2 regions of the Phytobacter sp. V69 genome follow, and region 1 is predicted to be linked to the other one. Evidence: riboswitches for the same ligand, from Rfam matches in the RefSeq annotation. Region 1 holds a riboswitch; the other holds the start of a gene.
What was found. A riboswitch is a leader RNA that binds a small molecule or an ion and turns the genes downstream of it on or off. The one in region 1 is predicted to bind thiamine pyrophosphate.
Positions count from the first base shown of each region.

Region 2: linked by a shared signal. The riboswitch ahead of thiC (phosphomethylpyrimidine synthase ThiC) and the one ahead of thiB (thiamine ABC transporter substrate binding subunit) in region 1 are both predicted to bind thiamine pyrophosphate.

Region 1 covers NZ_CBFFRL010000012.1:27,185-30,597, reverse strand. The annotation lists gene sgrR (HTH-type transcriptional regulator SgrR) at 1-1,167, shown strand, start outside; TPP riboswitch at 1,244-1,344, shown strand; gene thiB (thiamine ABC transporter substrate binding subunit) at 1,378-2,361, shown strand; gene thiP (thiamine/thiamine pyrophosphate ABC transporter permease ThiP) at 2,337-3,413, shown strand, end outside.
Region 2 covers NZ_CBFFRL010000022.1:27,776-31,188, forward strand. The annotation lists gene thiC (phosphomethylpyrimidine synthase ThiC) at 1-1,210, opposite strand, end outside; TPP riboswitch at 1,294-1,414, opposite strand; gene rsd (sigma D regulator) at 1,469-1,972, opposite strand; gene nudC (NAD(+) diphosphatase) at 2,061-2,834, shown strand; gene hemE (uroporphyrinogen decarboxylase) at 2,879-3,413, shown strand, end outside.

The DNA.
Region 1 (3,413 bases):
CTGGAAGCGGACATCGCGCATCACTGGAAGGCCATTACGCCGCTCCACTGGCGTTTTTATTTACGTCCCGGCATCCATTTTCACCACGGTCGCGAACTGGAAATGCGCGATGTTATCGCCTCTCTCGAGCGCGTCTGTACGCTGCCGCTCTATTCGCATATCACTCAGATTGTCACCCCGACGCCCTGGACGCTGGATATTCACCTGTCACAGCAGGACAACTGGCTGCCCTGGCTGATGGGGCATGTGCCAGCCATGATCCTGCCGCAGGAGTGGAACTCAATGGCGAATTTCTCCAGCCATCCGGTCGGCACCGGGCCTTACGCGGTCACCCGCAACAACAATAACCAGCTGAAAATCCACGCCTTTGATGATTACTTCGGCTATCGTGCTCTTATTGACGAGGTGAACGTTTGGGTGCTGCCGGAAATTGGTGATGAGCCGAACGGCGGCCTGACCATCGATGGCCCCACCGACGGCGAGAAAGCCGTTGAAAGCCGCCTTGAGGAAGGCTGTTACTATCTGCTCTTCGATGCCCGTTCACATCGGGGTGCAAACCAGGCCGTGCGCGACTGGATAAGTCAGGTACTTTCCCCCACCCGGCTGCTTTATCACGCAGAAGAGCATTATCAGCAGTACTGGTTCCCGGCGTATGGCCTGCTGCCGCGCTGGCACCATGCGCGCCCGGCCAGCGGTGAAAAGCCGGCGGGGCTGGAGTCGCTTACGCTGACCTTTTACCGCGATCACAATGAGCACAAAGCCATTGCCCACACCATGAGCAAGCTGCTGGCGCAGCATGACGTACCCCTTGAGATACAAGAGGTGGACTATGAGGAGTGGCACCGTGGCGATATCGTCAGCGATATCTGGCTCAACAGCGCCAACTTCACGCTGCCGCTCGATTTCTCCCTCTTCACCCATTTATATGAAGTCCCGCTGATTCAGCACTGCGTTTCACTGGACTGGCAGGCCGATGCGGAGCGTTGGCGCGCCGGGGAGATGAACCTAGCCGCCTGGTGTCAGCAGCTACTGGCAAGCAAAGCCATGGTGCCGCTGATTCACCACTGGCTAAGGATTCAGGGCCAGCGCAGTATGCGCGGTCTGCGCATGAACACCCTTGGCTGGTTTGACTTCAAATCCGCGTGGTTCGCCCCGCCCGACCCATAATCCTTACGTTTTTGGTACGTCCAGCCGAATAATGAAGGGATGCTTTCAGAAAACTTACAAACTCATTACAATGGCGCGGTGCTCAACGGGGTGCTGCGCCAAAAGCGTGTGCTGAGAAAATACCCGTCGAACCTGATCCGGATAACGCCGGCGAAGGGATTTGAGGCTATCGCTTAAAATCCTCTTTGCCACCCATTTTTGAGGTGCAAAGTGCTTAAAAAAGTTCTGCCATTCCTGCTGCTTGCCGCAGCACCCGCTTTCGCGAAACCGATCCTGACCGTTTATACCTACGACTCCTTCTCTGCAGAATGGGGGCCGGGGCCGGCGGTGAAAAAAGCCTTCGAAGCCGACTGCAACTGTGAGCTGAAATTTGTCGCGCTGGAAGATGGCGTATCGCTGCTTAACCGTTTACGTATGGAAGGCAAAAACAGCAAAGCGGATGTGGTGCTGGGGCTGGATAACAACCTGCTGGAAGCCGCCACACAGACCAAACTGTTCGCCAAAAGCGGCATTTCCCCGGACGCCGTTACCGTTCCTGGCGGCTGGAAAAACGATACCTTCGTTCCGTTTGACTACGGCTGGTTCGCGTTCGTTTATGACAAAAACAAGCTGAAAAACCCACCGAAAAGCCTGAAAGAACTGGTGGAAAGCGAGCAGAAATGGCGCGTGATTTATGAAGATCCGCGCACCAGCACGCCGGGCCTTGGCCTGCTGCTGTGGATGCAGAAAGTGTATGGCGATAAAGCCCCGGAAGCCTGGCAAAAACTGGCGGCTAAAACCGTCACAGTGACCAAGGGCTGGAGCGAAGCGTATGGTCTGTTCCTGAAAGGGGAAGGCGACCTGGTTCTGAGCTACACCACCTCTCCGGCTTACCACATCATTGAAGAGAAGAAAGACAACTACGCCGCCGCGGCCTTTATCGAAGGTCACTACCTGCAGGTTGAAGTCGCCGCCCGTACCGCTGCCAGCAAGCAGCCGGAGCTGGCAGAGAAGTTCCTGAAATTTATGGTCTCTCCGGCATTCCAGAACGCCATCCCGACCGGCAACTGGATGTTCCCGGTCAACAACGTCGCCCTGCCCGTGGGTTTTGACACGCTGGTGAAACCACAGACCTCGCTGGAATATACCCCGCAAGACGTCGCAACCCAGCGCGGCGAATGGATTAATGCATGGCAACGCGCCGTCAGCCACTAACCTTCGGCTGGCTGGTTCCCGGCCTGGCCGCCGCTACGTTAATGGTGGCGGTGGCTATCGCCGCGTTTCTCGCACTCTGGCAAAACGCCCCCACGGCAGATCTGGCTGCGCTCCTGCAGGACAGCTATCTGTGGCACGTGGTGCGTTTCTCTTTCTGGCAGGCCTTTCTCTCGGCGCTGCTTTCCGTCGCACCGGCTATTTTTCTCGCCCGCGCGCTCTATCGGCGACGCTTCCCCGGTCGTCTTGCTCTACTGCGCCTGTGTGCCATGACGTTGATCCTCCCGGTGCTGGTCGGGGTGTTTGGGATCCTGAGCGTCTATGGCCGCCAGGGCTGGATTGCCTCCGCGTTTCGCGCGGCAGGCCTGGAGTGGACATTCTCGCCGTACGGGCTGTTGGGTATTCTGCTGGCGCACGTCTTTTTTAACCTGCCGATGGCATCACGTCTGTTGTTACAGGCGCTTGAACAGATCCCCGGCGAACAGCGCCAGCTGGCGGCCCAGTTGGGGATGCGCGGCTGGTCGTTCTTCCGTTATGTCGAGTGGCCATGGCTACGCCGCCAGATCCCCCCGGTCACCGCGCTCATTTTTATGCTCTGCTTTGCGAGTTTCGCCACCGTGCTGTCACTCGGCGGCGGCCCGCAGGCAACCACCATTGAGCTGGCTATCTATCAGGCGCTGAGTTACGACTTCGACCCAGGGCGCGCGGCGCTGCTGGCGTTGATTCAGATGATTTGCTGCCTTGGGCTGGTGTTGCTTAGCCAGCGCCTGAGCAAAACCCTTTCCGTTGGTAGCCATCAGATTCAGGGCTGGCGCGACCCGGAAGACAGTCCATTCAGCCGTATCGCCGACTACACGCTTATTGCCCTGGCGCTCCTGCTGCTGTTACCGCCGCTGCTGGCGGTGATTCTCGATGGCCTTAACCTCAGCCTGTTGCATGTTCTTACCCAGCCCGTGCTCTGGCAGGCCATCTGGACCTCGGTGCGCATTGCGCTGGCGGCGGGATTGCTGTGTGTGACCTTGACCATGATGCTGCTCTGGAGCAGCCGCGAGCTA
Region 2 (3,413 bases), on a different contig from region 1:
CCTGAATGGAGCCTGGACGCAGGCCGTCGCCCAGTGACAGGGAGACATCGTAGGCGGCGCAGATTTCACAGATTTCGCGGAAATGTTGGTAGAGGAAGTTTTCCTGGTGATGCGACAGGCACCATTTTGCCATGATCGAACCGCCGCGTGAGACGATCCCCGTCAGGCGTTTGGCGGTCATCGGCACGTAGCGCAGCAGCACGCCTGCGTGGATGGTGAAGTAGTCGACGCCCTGCTCAGCCTGCTCCAGCAGGGTGTCGCGGAACGCTTCCCACGTCAGGTTTTCGGCGATCCCATTGACTTTTTCCAGCGCCTGGTAGATCGGCACAGTACCGATCGGCACCGGGCTGTTACGCAGGATCCACTCGCGGGTTTCGTGAATATAACGGCCCGTTGACAGGTCCATCACCGTATCGGCGCCCCAGCGCGTGGACCACACCAGTTTTTCGACCTCTTCCTCGATGGAGGAGGTGACCGCCGAGTTACCGATATTGGCGTTGACCTTCACCAGGAAATTACGACCGATAATCATCGGTTCTGATTCCGGGTGGTTGATGTTGGCGGGAATGATGGCACGCCCGGCGGCCACTTCATCGCGCACAAATTCCGGGGTGATATTTTCCGGCAGATTCGCCCCAAAGCCGTGGCCAGGATGCTGCTGTCGTAATACCTCACCGCGAATACGCTCGCGGCCCATGTTTTCGCGAATGGCGATAAACTCCATTTCCGGCGTCACAATCCCCTGACGTGCGTAGTGCAACTGGGTCACACACAGGCCAGCTTTGGCCCGTTTCGGCGTCAGTAAGCCACTAAAACGCAGGTCGTCCAGGCCGTCATCAGCAAGGCGCTCTTTGGTATACGCGGAGCTGCGATCGCGCAGTTCTTCACTGTCGTCACGGGCATTAATCCACGGCTGACGCAGCTTTGCCAGTCCTTGCTGGACGTCAATCGCCACATCCGGATCGCCATACGGGCCGGAGGTGTCGTACACCGGAATGGCTTCGTTTTCTTCGTACTGTGGATTTTCTTTGCTGCCGCCAAGCAGTGTGGGGCTAAGCTGGATTTCACGCATTGGAATACGGATGTCCGGCTGCGAACCGGTGATGTAGATGCGTTTTGAGTTGGGGAAGGCTGTTCCTTCCAGGGTATCGATAAAGTGCTGCGCCTGGGCGCGTTGTTCACGACGGGTCAGTTTAGTAGTGGCAGACATAGCTCATTCCAAATGTTAAGGATATGGCTTGTCAGACGACGGACGGAGTAATGACAGCAGATCACCCCGAGGGTGATTGATGTGAATGGATTACTCTTGTTCCCTTCGCAGGTTCTAACCTGATCAGGTTCCGCGGATCCCGAATTAACGGTCTCAGCCCTTTCCACTTCATCAGCGGAAATATAGGCACTCCGACAAGAAAAACCCCATCCGAAGACGGGGGACTGTTTTTTAAACTACGCGTTAATGCGAAAGAACTCAAGCCGGGCGCGCGATTCCGCTTTCGTCGTTCGCGCTGTTCTTAAGATTGTTGTCGAAGGCCAGGACGATCAACTTATCCTCAAGCGTGAAGCGGGCCGCAAGGGCTTCGCCGATGTCAGACAGCGCCTGCTGAAACTCGGCATAGTTGTCGTCATCGATAGCGTTTTCCAGGCTGGAATCGTAGTACTCCATAATTTCCAGAGTATTCACTTCCAGAAGGGGATAAAGCTGAGTGGCGGCTAAAAGTGGGCTGGTCCCTTCCATTTCACTGATAATCCGTTCATAAATACTAAAATGCCCGGCGGAAAGGTAATCGACCAGATTATGGCAAAATTCGTCCAGCGCTTTTTCGTTAAGCTGCATGTATGATCCTTTGCCGGGTTTTATGCCAACCAGATTGTAGTAAGAAACCAGGAGTTGCTTGCGAATATTCAGCCAGCGATCGACCAGTTTGTTACTTCCTCCAACGCGCTCTGTCAGGCTTTCTAGCTGGTTTAGCATAATTGACTCCGCAATATTAAGATTAAATGCCTACCCGAATGTAATAATAATGTTAACAAAATGCCAAAACTAAGGTAGCACACACAAAATGCATCGAATTATCGAATCATCAGATAATGGCTGGTGGATCGTAAGCCATGAACAAAAATTATGGCTTCCTGGTGGAGAATTACCACGGGGAAGTGCAGGAAATTTCGATCTTGTGGGTCTCAGCGCACTCCAGATTGGCGAATGGCAGGGTGAACCCGTCTGGATGATCCGCCAGAATCGTCGGCAGGAAATGGGATCCGTTCGCCAGGTTATCGATCAAGATGTTGGGCTCTTCCAGTTAGCAGGAAGAGGGGTACAACTGGCCGAGTTTTACCGTTCACATAAGTTCTGCGGCTACTGCGGACACACCATGCACCCCAGCCAAACGGAATGGGCGATGCTCTGCGATCATTGCCGCGAACGTTACTACCCTCAGATTGCTCCCTGCATCATCGTCGCCATTCGTCGTGAAGATAAAATTCTGCTGGCGCAGCACACGCGTCACCGCAACGGCATTTACACGGTGCTGGCCGGGTTCGTTGAAGTCGGTGAAACGCTGGAACAGTGCGTCGCCCGTGAAGTGATGGAAGAGAGCAGAGTGAAAGTGAAAAACCTGCGCTATGTGACCTCCCAGCCCTGGCCCTTCCCGCAGTCGCTGATGACCGCATTTATGGCCGAATATGACAGCGGCGAAATCGCTATCGACCCGAAAGAGCTGATTGATGCGGGCTGGTATCGCTATGACGATCTGCCGTTGCTCCCTCCTCCGGGCACCGTGGCGCGCCGTCTGATTGAAGATACGGTGGCGCAGTGTCGGGCAGAGTATGAGTGACATACATGTTACACTGGGCGCATAAACGCTAAAGGAATGTAAACATGACCGAATTAAAAAACGATCGCTACCTTCGCGCGTTGCAGCGCCAGCCAGTGGACGTGACACCCGTATGGATGATGCGCCAGGCCGGTCGCTATCTGCCGGAATACAAAGCCACGCGCGCGCAGGCGGGTGACTTCATGTCGCTGTGCAAAAACGCGGAGCTGGCATGCGAAGTGACGCTGCAGCCGCTGCGTCGTTATCCGCTGGATGCCGCGATCCTCTTCTCGGACATTCTCACCGTACCGGATGCGATGGGATTAGGGCTTTATTTCGAAGCGGGCGAAGGTCCACGTTTTACCTCGCCGATTACCTGTAAAGCCGATGTGCAAAAGCTACCGGTGTTCGACCCGGAAGATGAGCTGGGTTATGTGATGAATGCGGTGCGCACCATTCGTCGTGAGCTGAAAGGCGAAGTGCCGCTGATTGGTTTCTCCGGTAGCCCGTGGACGCTGGCGACCTACATGGTGGAAGGCGGTAGCAGCAAGGCATTCACCGTCATCAAGAAAATGATGTATGCCGAGCCGGAAACGCTCC